4 regions of the Bacillus sp. PK5-006 genome follow, and region 4 is predicted to be linked to each of the others. Evidence: riboswitches for the same ligand, from Rfam matches in the RefSeq annotation. Region 4 holds a riboswitch; each other region holds the start of a gene.
The links. A riboswitch is a leader RNA that binds a small molecule or an ion and turns the genes downstream of it on or off. The one in region 4 is predicted to bind thiamine pyrophosphate.

Region 1 (3,154 bases), 1.1 Mb from region 4:
CCGTACACGTCCTCAAGCTGATGATCGAATGCCTCTCACAGGTGGAGATGGACGCTACAGTCATGGAGATATGAACTATCATAATCAAATGTCGTTCTCAGGCTACGATAAACAAGAGAACATCCAGCGTTCAAGAAAAATTGCCAACCGTATCAATAAAATGAATCACGTGGCAGACTCTCAAGTCATGGTGACGGATGAGAATGTGTATATTGCCATTAAATCAGATGGCCGCCTGACGTCAGAAGGCGTATCACAAGTAGAAGAAGCAGCGACTCGTTATGCGGATGGAAGAGCAGTCCAAGTCATAAAAGATGAAGGTGCATTCACACGCTTTAGAGACATGAGAAGAACGCAATTTGAAACAGGCCAAACAGGCATGACCCGATAGTTTGACACAAAAAGGCTAAAGTTCATTACGAACTTTAGCCTTTTCTTAAAAATAAACCTTGATGCCTATATAAAATTCGTAAAAGAAATAACAGCCAAACCCTAGTAATAAAATACCAGCAATAATGGATGTCCACTTGATCATCGTTCGATTCATCACTTTTCTTGTTAAGGATACAAGTGTGAGAAGACCGATGTCATGAAGGAGAATCCCTGCCAAAATACCGCCGGCAGCCAGCATAAATTCAGATGAATCTGTTTTTGTATACGCATCCGCAAGTACAGCACCAAAAACAGAAACCCAGAACACAAGATTTCCAGGAGATACCGCCACGAGCAAGCCGTTACGATATGTTTTTGCGAATGATTTATTGACCTTTTCTCCTGCTAAATGGATATCTTGATCCGCATTTTTAATGGAATCGTATGCGAGAATCATTAAAAATACAGCTCCGATCAGCCAGAGCGGGATTTGAACAAACGGCAAAGATAAAAACTGAGCAAATCCAGCATATAAAGCCAAAATAAGTAATAAGTCTATGGTCATACCGCCTGCTCCGACAGTTAAACCATGAAAGAATCCGTTTTTGAGTCCCTGTTTTGTCATTTCAACCGTGATTGCTCCAACAGGCAGAGCAATTGAGAATCCTACGACGATAAATGTGAGAAATGTTTGCAATCGACTAGAACTTCCTTTGATTAAATTGTATAAAAATTCTCCGTTTAGATTAATTATACATAATAGGAGAAAAGGATCAATGTTTATTTCAGATTTGATTGAAATGATAGAGATAAATGATGTATAGAAGACTGTATATCAACATGATCCATAACGCTTGTAGGGGAAAGGAACTATTTTCCTGAATCTTCTTTTCTTCATGATGTCTCTGTGCTACACTGATGTGGAAATCAATAAAAGTGACTAGGGGTGCCCGTAAATGGGCTGAGAGAGAAGCATAAACTTCTTAACCCTTTGGACCTGATCTGGCTCGTACCAGCGTGGGGAAGTTGAAGATGATGCATGTATCCTATCAATGATATGCATGTTTATTTCTGACGACGAAACCAGGTTCTTTAAATAGAGCCTGGTTTTTTGCTGGTGCTGATTCCATCCTGTCCGGTGACAAGAAGAAAAGGAGAGAACAGCAAATGAAGGAAAAGAAAAGTGTCCCATCCAACCAATCATTATTATCCAGCTTTGACGGCAGCCGAAAGGTGTATGAGAAAGGATCAAGGCCCGATATCTTAGTACCGAAAAGAGAGATTGTGCTCTCACATACTGTGACAGAGGCGGGCGACATAAAAAATGAACCAGTCCGAGTATACGATACGAGTGGACCGTACACTGATGAGAACGTTCATATTGACGTCACAAAAGGATTAAAGCGTCTTAGAGCAGCATGGATAGAAGAAAGAGGAGATACAGAAAGCTATGAAGGGCGTCATGTAAAACCGGAAGATAACGGATATCGGTCAAGGGAGAAGGAGTCCTTCCATTCTGTCCAAACTGATTTTCATCATAAGCCGCTCCGCGCGAAACAAGGAGCACGCGTGACGCAAATGCATTATGCCAAAAAAGGCATCATTACGCCTGAAATGGAGTTTATCGCAATAAGAGAAGAGCTAAGCCCTGAGTTCGTTAGAGAGGAAGTAGCGAGCGGAAGAGCCGTTATTCCTTCGAATATTAACCATCCAGAAAGTGAACCAATGATTATCGGAAGGAATTTTCATGTCAAAATCAATGCGAATATTGGCAATTCAGCTGTCACGTCATCCATTAATGAAGAGGTAGAAAAGATGACGTGGGCGATCAGATGGGGGGCAGACACAATGATGGATCTGTCTACTGGAAAGGATATTCATACAACGAGAGAATGGATCATTCGGAATTGCCCAGTTCCAGTAGGAACCGTTCCTATCTATCAGGCCCTTGAAAAAGTGAATGGAGTCGCAGAAGATTTGACGTGGGACGTGTACAGGGACACATTAATTGAACAAGCAGAACAAGGTGTAGATTATTTTACAATTCATGCGGGCGTGCTGTTAAGATATATTCCGCTCACAGTTGATCGGGTGACCGGAATTGTTTCAAGAGGCGGGGCAATTATGGCAAGATGGTGTCTTGCTCATCATCAAGAGAATTTCCTCTACACTCACTTCGAAGACATTTGTGAAATTATGAAAACGTATGATATTGCCTTTTCACTTGGAGATGGACTAAGACCAGGTTCGATTGCTGATGCCAATGATGAGGCGCAGTTTGCAGAGCTGGAAACGTTAGGTGAGTTAACAGAGATCGCTTGGAAACATGATGTGCAGGTGATGATTGAAGGGCCCGGTCATGTGCCAATGGATAAAATTAAAGAGAATGTGGACAAGCAAATGGACATTTGCAAGGAAGCCCCATTTTATACGTTAGGGCCTCTTACAACAGATATTGCGCCGGGGTATGATCACATTACATCAGCCATCGGTGCGGCCATGATCGGCTGGTACGGAACAGCCATGCTATGCTATGTAACGCCAAAAGAGCATTTAGGTCTGCCGAATAAAGAAGATGTGAGAGAAGGCGTAATCGCCTATAAAATTGCCGCACATGCGGCTGATCTAGCAAAAGGACATCCTGCGGCTCAAAAGCGCGATGATGCTTTATCGAAAGCGAGATTTGAATTTAGGTGGCGGGACCAATTTAACCTGTCACTTGATCCAGAAAGAGCCTTGGCGTTCCATGATGAAACATTGCCTGCCGAAGGTGCTAAGACCG
Region 2 (3,154 bases), 1.4 Mb from region 4:
TGGTTTAAAAGAACCAAATACATTTAAAGCAGCCACCATGATTTTTCTTGGGGTATTTTGTATGTCTTTTATCCTGTCCTATGCGTTTGTACTCGCAGGGTTTATCCAAAATGCCTTTTTAATGACGCTCATTATCTCTACCATTTCATTAGGCGTAGTGGTGCCAACCTTAAAAGAGGAAAAGTTGATGCAGACGAATATCGGTCAAATCATTCTGCTTGTAGCTGTCATTGCCGATTTGGTCACGATGATTTTGCTTGCTGTGTTTTCCTCCATTTATGGAGATGGAACAGGGAACATGTGGCTCCTGCTCTTATTATTTGCTGCAGGCATTCTTCTTTATTTATTTGGCCGCGTATTTAAGACTAAGTCAATTTTTCAGTCGATGTCTAAAGGAACCGTGCAAATTGGGACAAGGGCAATCTTTACTCTCATTATAGTCTTAGTTGCCTTATCTGAATCACTCGGGGCTGAAAATATTCTAGGGGCGTTTTTAGCTGGCGTGCTTGTGTCCCTTCTTTCGCCAAATAAAGAACTCGTTCAGCAGCTGGACTCATTTGGCTACGGATTTTTAATCCCGATCTTTTTTGTGATGGTCGGAGTGGATCTAAATATATGGGCACTGTTTAAGGATCCGACGATTATGATCATGATTCCGCTTCTGTTTATTGCACTGCTTATAAGTAAGCTCATCCCGATTCTTTATTTGAAAAAATGGTATGACATGAAAAAGGTCATTGGCTCTGGCTTTTTATTAACTTCAACTTTATCTCTCGTCATTGCAGCTGCGACGATTGGTGAGCGGCTCGGTGTCATTGATCATAAAATGTCAGGAGCGCTGATTTTAGTTGCTGTGTTAACAAGTATTTTAACACCTGTTTGGTTTAAAGCGCTGTTTAAAAAAGAACAAGCGGCAAGCCATAAGAAGCGTGTGACCTTTATTGGTGCAAATCAGCTGACTTTACCTGTCACACTTGACTTACATCAGGATGAATATGATATTCGGATTTTGCATGTATTTCAAGAAAATAAGGAAGCGCTGCTGGCAGACTCTATCTTTGAAGTCGAATCAATTGAACAATACGATGATGAGACGCTGAGAAAGGCAGGCGTCGGCCAAGAAGATGTTCTTGTCGTCGCAACAGGCAGTGAGACGAAAAATAAGGAAATTGCTTTATTTGCAAAAGAAGAAGGTTCAAAACAAGTCATTGCAAGTGTCAACAAAGCAGAGGCAGAGCTGATATTGAAGGAAGCGGGAATTGATACGTTTTCTACTTTCCTGTCATCTAAAACGGTGCTAAGAGCTTTGATTGAAGCACCTGATGCGATTCGATTGCTAACAAATGAGGATTCTTCTTTGTATCAAATTCAAATGAACAATCATCGTTATCATAATGTCATGCTGAGAGAATTTCCTTTCACCGGTGATTTGGTATTTGTCCGCATTTTTAGAGGGGTAGACAGCTTAGTACCGCATGGCGATACGACACTTAGAAGCGGCGACCGTGTGCTTGTATCGGGCTCCCGAGAGTATGTGGCAGGACTAAGAGCCCAATTAGAATGACAATGAACCCTTGACCAATGAACAATTCCTGATTAAGATAGAGGTACAACATCATATATTTGATCCACTAGGGGAGTCCTTTAAAAGGGCTGAGATAAAAGTGTCGACTTTTAGACCCTCATTACCTGAACAGGTTCATACCTGCGTAGGGAAGTGGTGCGGTTTTTGACTATGCTTTTTACAAATTCCAAGCCACTTTCCACGCGGAAAGTGGCTTTTTTATATGGAAAAACAGGAGGAGAGGAACATGACGTTTTCAACAGAATGTAAAGAGGCTGCAGCAACATGGTGGAATGGAAGCTTTACACATCCTTTTGTCAAAGGGATTGGAGATGGCACACTTTCACTCGATCGTTTCACCTATTACGTGATGCAGGATTCTTATTATTTAACTCATTTTGCAAAGGTGCAGGCATATGGAGCGGCGATAAGTGATGACTTACATACGACGGGCAGAATGGCGTATCATGCCCAGGGCACGTATGAAGCAGAGCTGTCGCTGCATAGGAAATTTACAGAGCTTCTGCAAATTTCTGATGAAGCCATTGAGAACTTTAAGCCTTCTCCCACTGCTTATGCGTATACCTCTCATATGTACCGATCTGTAAAAAGCGGACGGTTTGAAGAGATTTTAGCCGCATTATTACCGTGTTACTGGCTCTATTATGAGGTAGGTGAAAAGCTGAAACAAACAACACCTGACCATCCAATTTACCAAGAATGGATTTTGACATACGGAGGCGATTGGTTTAAGGAACTCGTCTTCGAACAGGTGAACCGCTTTGATGAACTAGCAGAAAAAGCACCAGACCATGTACGGGCCAATATGAAAGAAAATTTCGTGATTTCAAGCTATTATGAATATCACTTTTGGGAGATGGCGTATCAAAAAGAAATGTGGCAAACAGCATGCTTAGATGGGGTTGGTGCAAATGGAACTCCACGCAGTGACAAATGATTCCCTTCCTGCGGGTGAACTGATCAAACAAATAAAAGTTATAGCGTCTGAAGTGGATTTTATTCATATTCGTGAACGGTCTAAAACTGCGAGTGAGCTTGTTGATCTCGTGAAGAATCTCCTTTTAGAAGGTGTACCGAAAGAAAAGCTCGTGATCAATGACAGAGTAGACGTTGCACTGCTTACCAATATTCACAGGGTGCATCTCCCAGGCCACAGCTTTTCGCCAAAAGAACTGCGAAAAAAATTTCCTCATCTTCATGCGGGAGTATCTGTCCATTCGATAGAAGAAGCGAAAGCAGCAGAGAAAAATGGAGCAGAGTATGTCATGTTTGGGCACATATATGCTACCTCTTGTAAACCAGGACTTCAGGCAAGAGGTGTACAGCTTGTGAAAGAACTGACTTCTGAACTAACAATTCCAGTGGTGGCCATCGGCGGGGTGACCCCAGAACGAGTTCCAGAATTGAAACAAGCAAATGTGAAAGGAATTGCTGTCATGTCTGGGATTTTTGCTCATCATCAGCCGCGTATGATGGCACAAGCATTTTTTGAAAAGGTAAAGGAGAATCCTTATGAAAAAGCATTATGACGTTGCAATCATTGGTGGTGGAATCATAGGGGTCTCCATC
Region 3 (3,154 bases), 780 kb from region 4:
TGGTGTGACGGGCGGTGTGTACAAGGCCCGGGAACGTATTCACCGCGGCATGCTGATCCGCGATTACTAGCGATTCCAGCTTCACGCAGTCGAGTTGCAGACTGCGATCCGAACTGAGAACAGATTTATGGGATTGGCTAAACCTTGCGGTCTCGCAGCCCTTTGTTCTGTCCATTGTAGCACGTGTGTAGCCCAGGTCATAAGGGGCATGATGATTTGACGTCATCCCCACCTTCCTCCGGTTTGTCACCGGCAGTCACCTTAGAGTGCCCAACTAAATGCTGGCAACTAAGATCAAGGGTTGCGCTCGTTGCGGGACTTAACCCAACATCTCACGACACGAGCTGACGACAACCATGCACCACCTGTCACTCTGTCCCCAAAGGGAAAGCCCTATCTCTAAGGTTGTCAGAGGATGTCAAGACCTGGTAAGGTTCTTCGCGTTGCTTCGAATTAAACCACATGCTCCACCGCTTGTGCGGGCCCCCGTCAATTCCTTTGAGTTTCAGTCTTGCGACCGTACTCCCCAGGCGGAGTGCTTAATGCGTTAGCTGCAGCACTAAGGGGCGGAAACCCCCTAACACTTAGCACTCATCGTTTACGGCGTGGACTACCAGGGTATCTAATCCTGTTCGCTCCCCACGCTTTCGCTCCTCAGCGTCAGTTACAGACCAGAGAGTCGCCTTCGCCACTGGTGTTCCTCCACATCTCTACGCATTTCACCGCTACACGTGGAATTCCACTCTCCTCTTCTGCACTCAAGTTTCCCAGTTTCCAATGACCCTCCCCGGTTGAGCCGGGGGCTTTCACATCAGACTTAAGAAACCGCCTGCGAGCCCTTTACGCCCAATAATTCCGGACAACGCTTGCCACCTACGTATTACCGCGGCTGCTGGCACGTAGTTAGCCGTGGCTTTCTGGTTAGGTACCGTCAAGGTGCGAGCAGTTACTCTCGCACTTGTTCTTCCCTAACAACAGAGCTTTACGATCCGAAAACCTTCATCACTCACGCGGCGTTGCTCCGTCAGACTTTCGTCCATTGCGGAAGATTCCCTACTGCTGCCTCCCGTAGGAGTCTGGGCCGTGTCTCAGTCCCAGTGTGGCCGATCACCCTCTCAGGTCGGCTACGCATCGTCGCCTTGGTGAGCCATTACCCCACCAACTAGCTAATGCGCCGCGGGTCCATCTGTAAGTGACAGCCGAAACCGTCTTTCATCCTTGAACCATGCGGTTCAAGGAACTATCCGGTATTAGCTCCGGTTTCCCGGAGTTATCCCAGTCTTACAGGCAGGTTACCCACGTGTTACTCACCCGTCCGCCGCTAACATCCGGGAGCAAGCTCCCTTCCGTCCGCTCGACTTGCATGTATTAGGCACGCCGCCAGCGTTCGTCCTGAGCCAGGATCAAACTCTCCGAGGTATGCAGGATGCATATCACACATGCGCTGCTACACGATGTAGCGAACTTAGCATGTGATCACTTCCTGCCTCGCCAGTTTGACTGACTACCTATGAAGTATCATAGGATTTTTTTATAAAAACTCGAATTAACAGGTACGTTTTGTCTTGTTTAGTTTTCAAAGATCATCTTCGTCGTCTCTCAGAGGCGACTTTATTAATATAACATTCTATCAAGATAAAGTCAACAACTTTTTTCTTAATGTTATTTATCAACCGCGCTGTTTCAGCGGCGAATACAAATATAACACCTTTTGAAAGAAGAAACAAGTATTTTTTCTAAATAATTTATTTTTCCTTATCTCTTCCTATATATTGATACAAATGCTACTTATCTCGGGAATTATCTATTGTTGATCCTGCGGGTCTTTAGTATATTTATAATAGATTGAAACTAAATAACCGCAGGGGGAGCTTTGTGCTGAGAGTGAACATTCGTTGTTCTGACCCTTTGAACCTGTCAGTTAATACTGAAGTAGGAATGTGGAATCACTTGAATACATACGGTGTATTCAAATCGATATGTTTTTCTATGAATAACATACTCATCCTTACACGGTCTCTCCTTGCTCAATTCATGAAAAAGGAGATTTTTTTATGCAGCAATCAAATCAATTGGTCCGACTGATGGAAATCGCAATTATGACTTCACTTGCACTTGTATTAGATTACTTATCAGGTCTCTTTTTAAGAATGCCTAATGGCGGTTCTCTTGCGCTGATTATGATTCCCGTCATTCTCATGTCTATTAGATGGGGAATATCTACCGGATTTATCATCGGTGTGTTAATCGCAGGTCTTCAGCTGATGAATAGCCCGATCATCGCTACACCTGTTCAAGGATTCCTCGATTACTTCGTTGCATCTGTTGTCATTTCTTTAAGCGGCCTGTTTTCTGGACTGATCAAAAAAGCCATTCAGGATCAAAAGCGAAAACAGCAATTCTTCTATATTACCCTAGCTGTTTTTATTGCTAGTTTCTTCAGGCTGCTGACGTTCTTTATTTCTGGCGTCGTTTTCTTTTCTCAATATGCACCGAAAGGAACACCAGGATGGGTCTACTCTTTAATTTATAACAGCACATATATGGTTCCTTCATTTATTATTTGCAGTATCGTTCTTTGCATACTCATCCCAAGTGCATCTCGTTTGGTTTTTCCTCATCAAAAATAACCGGCTGATTTCAGCTGGTTATTTTTTTATGCATAATTTGCTGCTCCATGGAATCTATTAATAATAGAAGATTTCATGCTGGAGGTACGACAATGAGCCCTTACTCCATTATGCTGTGCTGTTATATTCTCAGTCTTGCTTATTTTTTGGCAAGTTTCTATGAAGCTTTAAAAATAGCAGGCGTGAAAGGAAAAGTAGAAGCTTCACCGTTTATTTCTTACATGCTGCTTGCTGTGCTCTTCACTTTTTTCTCTCATTATTACTGGAAGCTGACGATTTAATTCGCTGTACATGGTTATTCAATATAGACAGCTCCCATCCATACCCTATTTCATTATGGTTCTCGCCAGCCAGCTCGAACTGGCTGGTAACGACAAAACTAGGTTGAAGTTTTTGATAAAATTGTTTTGCCGAATTTTGTTCAAACACCCATAGCATCAACTTCTGATACCCTTTTTCTATTAAATAATCGACACCTTTAGCAATTAAGGCAATACCCGCACCTGATTTCTGTTTCTGTTGTA
Region 4 (3,154 bases):
CTTTTTGAATCGTAAGGGAGATTTGATGCAAAACGGGCTTAGGCTGTTCATAAAAACGGACAGAGAGTTCATTGCACGCGAGAAATGAATTCATGCTGTTCACCTTTGTTTCGTTTTTCTTTCATGATGGCATATTGATTCAGTACACCTGTTTTGGATAGTGCGTCTACCACCACTTTCGCAAGGCAGCCGCCAAGTATCATTCCACTGATCATTTGAGTCACAAGGGTCATAAGTAAAACTTGAGGCGTGTAATAACCAAAGCCATTTGCCACGAGACTGTACGCCATCGCTCCGATAGCGGCAAAGGCACCAGAGAGCATCAGTGTCCACATGCGATATCGTTTATAACCAAAAAGAGCGAAGGCGATTTCTGCTCCGAGTCCTTGGCATACACCAATTAACAGAGCTGAAAGTCCGAAGTGGCTGCCGGTCAATAATTCCACAGCAGCGGCGGCTGTTTCTGCAATCAGAGCAGCCCCCGGCTTTTGAATGATATATGCAACGATTGGACTTGCAATGACCCATATTCCAAACATGATGTTGCCTCCTGCTGGGCCAACAAGTGCTGTAATCGGTAAGTATAGCGTGGACCACCCTAAATAGATCACACCGCACGCAACGGATAAAATCACCGCAAGGACGACTTCTTTCATCTTCCATGTCATGATGAATGCACCTCCAGTTGAACTGGCCACTCTTCAACAGTGAAGGCCATTTCCCAAAACTTGTACTCGAGCTGGCAGCTTAAGATAAAGTGCTGTTTCATTTTTTCCTTTTCCTTCTCACTTGCTGCTTCCGCCAACTGATCGAGCCGCTTGCAAAGCTCACCTGTAACAGAATCAGTTAATCCTCCATAAAACGTGATCCACTCATAAAACGGATGTGAAGGGTCTGGCTGCACATCTGTGAGCATTCGTTTCCCTATCTCCCAATATGTCCAAGGACATGGAAGCAGGACAGCGATGATTTCACCAAGCGTACCTTCTTGCGCAACTTGCAGCATGTGATGAATATAGTGGTGAGCACTCGGAGCCAAAGAAGCACCTTGGAGCTCATCATATGCTACCCCTGCCACTCGGCAAAGGTTTTGATGAGGGTGCGTCTCACTATCTAGTACAAACGCAATCTGCTGATGGAAAAACGCAATATCCTCCCTGTCTGTACATCTGCTGAGCGCTGCTGCATAAATTTTAATGAATGCTTGTAAGTATTCTGCATCTTGTTTGACGTAATGAATGATTTGTTCCTTTTCCAGCTTTCCTGCTGCCAGGCCTCTGACGAACGGATGCTGATAAATGGCTTCAAATAACGGTTCTGCTTCTTTCCTTAATTGCGTAGAAAATGTCATAAAAAAAGCCTCCTCTTCTTCAGTTGAATAAATGAAAAAGCCACCCCAAATGGAGCGGCCTTCTTATCGATTCAATCATGAATAAGACAAGGTCCAGCTCCACTTCCCTCCGCTAGTACGAACTAGATCAGGTTCAAAGGGTCCAAGATTTTCTCTTGTCTCAGTCATACATGACTCCCCTAGTGGACTTTTGTCATTTAATTATCTTTACTCTACACATGTGGCGATTTGATGTCAACCGCCTTTCTTAATTCAACGTTCTGATTGTTGGCAGCTTCTCGATCCCTGCAGCATAGTAGAAATTCAGCACACTGAAGAAATCAATCGGCTTTCCTGTTTTTAAATCTACAGCTAAAATATGATCACCGTAATTTGTCATATCATCAATATCTAAGCGTCTTGGTGTTGTCTTCCCGAGTGTATCAACAAAGCTACTATGGTAGTACTGCCCGCTAGCAAACGATGATTCATGATACATAAATAAAGTCTCCACATCTAAGTAGACGAGAATGGCCTCAGAGGAACTTGCATATGGAGCGGAGTACGACACTGGTGCTGAAATACTTTTCACTTTTACACTGTCAACAGAATGAGTTCTCTGTTCATATTTTCCATCATATGAGAAGTAAAACACACGCTCCCATTTATAATCGGCGGTCTTTGTTTGCTTATTGTACACTTTTGTACCATTTGCAAATACATCACCGTTTGCATACTCAGCTACAAAATATTGCAAGGTGGACGAAAGGGATACAGCCCCCGTGAAATTGGGCGGGTTTTTTGCATTCACTTGTATCGTGTAGGAGTCTCCAAATTCTCCGCCGCTTGTAATACCGAATGCATAATCACCTGCTGGTAAATTGGTCAATCCAAGCAGGCTGCCTGCCGGTTGAATTAAATCTGTCGGGTAGGCTTGTCCTGTTTCATAATCAACAACAAATAATTGAACAAAATAATCAGGGTTTGAAGAGGTAATTCGGCTGATGAGTGCCTGAGGTGAAGATGTGCTTAAAAACCATAAATCAACTGGATCGTCCTCTGTTAAGACAGCCGATTGATTAATAGCTAGTCCATCAATGGAGCGAACGGCAGACGTGCGCATTTTGCCTTCTTTAGCAGCTTTTCGTTTGATATTAATTCCTTTCTTCTTATTCACTTTAAATGATTTTTTCACTTGCTTCTGTTGAATAGCGGTTCCTTCATCCTGCTTCAAAAACGACTCTTGGACTTGCTGAATCGCTTTTTCCGTCAGTGGTGATATTTTCCCTTCTGATTTCGGTGCTTCTTCTGCTTTTAATGCTGGTGAAAACAAACCTGTTGCGACGAGTAAAACAGACAGTAAAGCTGCGGTGATTTTGACATAAAATGCTCTCACAGGAACATCCCCTTTTTCCTCATTTGGGTTTTTTACCCTGTGATTATTTTACCATTATTCTCATTATTGTTTTGGTCTTTTTTGGGACATTTTTATAACAAAAAAACCAGCCGCATGAGTTACGACTGGTTTTGATCGTTTTATGCAATGGTTTTGACAAACAAGCGTGCTGTTTCTGCACTTGATCCCGGGTTTTGTCCAGTGATGATTTGTCCGTCAACAACAGCAAATGGCGCAAAGGCATCTCCTTTTTCAAACGCTGCCCCCTGCTCACGAAGTTTTGTTTCCAATAAAAATGGAACTTTTGATGTCAGCTGAACGGCTTCCTCTTCTTCGTTTGTGAAGCCTGTGATTTTTTTGCCTTCGATAAATGATTTGCCATTTTGGTCCTTCACATCAACGAATGCTGAAACACCATGACAAACGGC

Region 1: it holds a riboswitch for thiamine pyrophosphate, as region 4 does, so the genes downstream of both, thiC (phosphomethylpyrimidine synthase ThiC) here and tenA (thiaminase II) in region 4, are expected to answer to the same signal.
Region 2: it holds a riboswitch for thiamine pyrophosphate, as region 4 does, so the genes downstream of both, tenA (thiaminase II) here and tenA (thiaminase II) in region 4, are expected to answer to the same signal.
Region 3: it holds a riboswitch for thiamine pyrophosphate, as region 4 does, so the genes downstream of both, thiT (energy-coupled thiamine transporter ThiT) here and tenA (thiaminase II) in region 4, are expected to answer to the same signal.

What each region holds. Positions count from the first base shown of each region.
Region 1 is NZ_CP096414.1:1,261,928-1,265,081, forward strand. Features, by position in the region: gene M1D84_RS06445 (YhcN/YlaJ family sporulation lipoprotein) at 1-391, shown strand, start outside; gene M1D84_RS06450 (LysE family transporter) at 437-1,069, opposite strand; TPP riboswitch at 1,305-1,413, shown strand; gene thiC (phosphomethylpyrimidine synthase ThiC) at 1,540-3,154, shown strand, end outside.
Region 2 is NZ_CP096414.1:2,537,142-2,540,295, reverse strand. Features, by position in the region: gene M1D84_RS13230 (monovalent cation:proton antiporter family protein) at 1-1,564, shown strand, start outside; TPP riboswitch at 1,624-1,733, shown strand; gene tenA (thiaminase II) at 1,812-2,522, shown strand; gene tenI (thiazole tautomerase TenI) at 2,497-3,114, shown strand; gene thiO (glycine oxidase ThiO) at 3,098-3,154, shown strand, end outside.
Region 3 is NZ_CP096414.1:947,410-950,563, reverse strand. Features, by position in the region: rRNA gene M1D84_RS04810 (16S ribosomal RNA) at 1-1,419, opposite strand, end outside; TPP riboswitch at 1,855-1,956, shown strand; gene thiT (energy-coupled thiamine transporter ThiT) at 2,055-2,630, shown strand; gene M1D84_RS04800 (hypothetical protein) at 2,723-2,911, shown strand; gene M1D84_RS04795 (GNAT family N-acetyltransferase) at 2,871-3,154, opposite strand, start outside.
Region 4 is NZ_CP096414.1:167,740-170,893, reverse strand. Features, by position in the region: gene M1D84_RS00825 (ABC transporter ATP-binding protein) at 1-94, opposite strand, end outside; gene M1D84_RS00820 (ECF transporter S component) at 69-668, opposite strand; gene tenA (thiaminase II) at 665-1,351, opposite strand; TPP riboswitch at 1,439-1,542, opposite strand; gene M1D84_RS00810 (hypothetical protein) at 1,599-2,726, opposite strand; gene M1D84_RS00805 (type 1 glutamine amidotransferase domain-containing protein) at 2,867-3,154, opposite strand, start outside.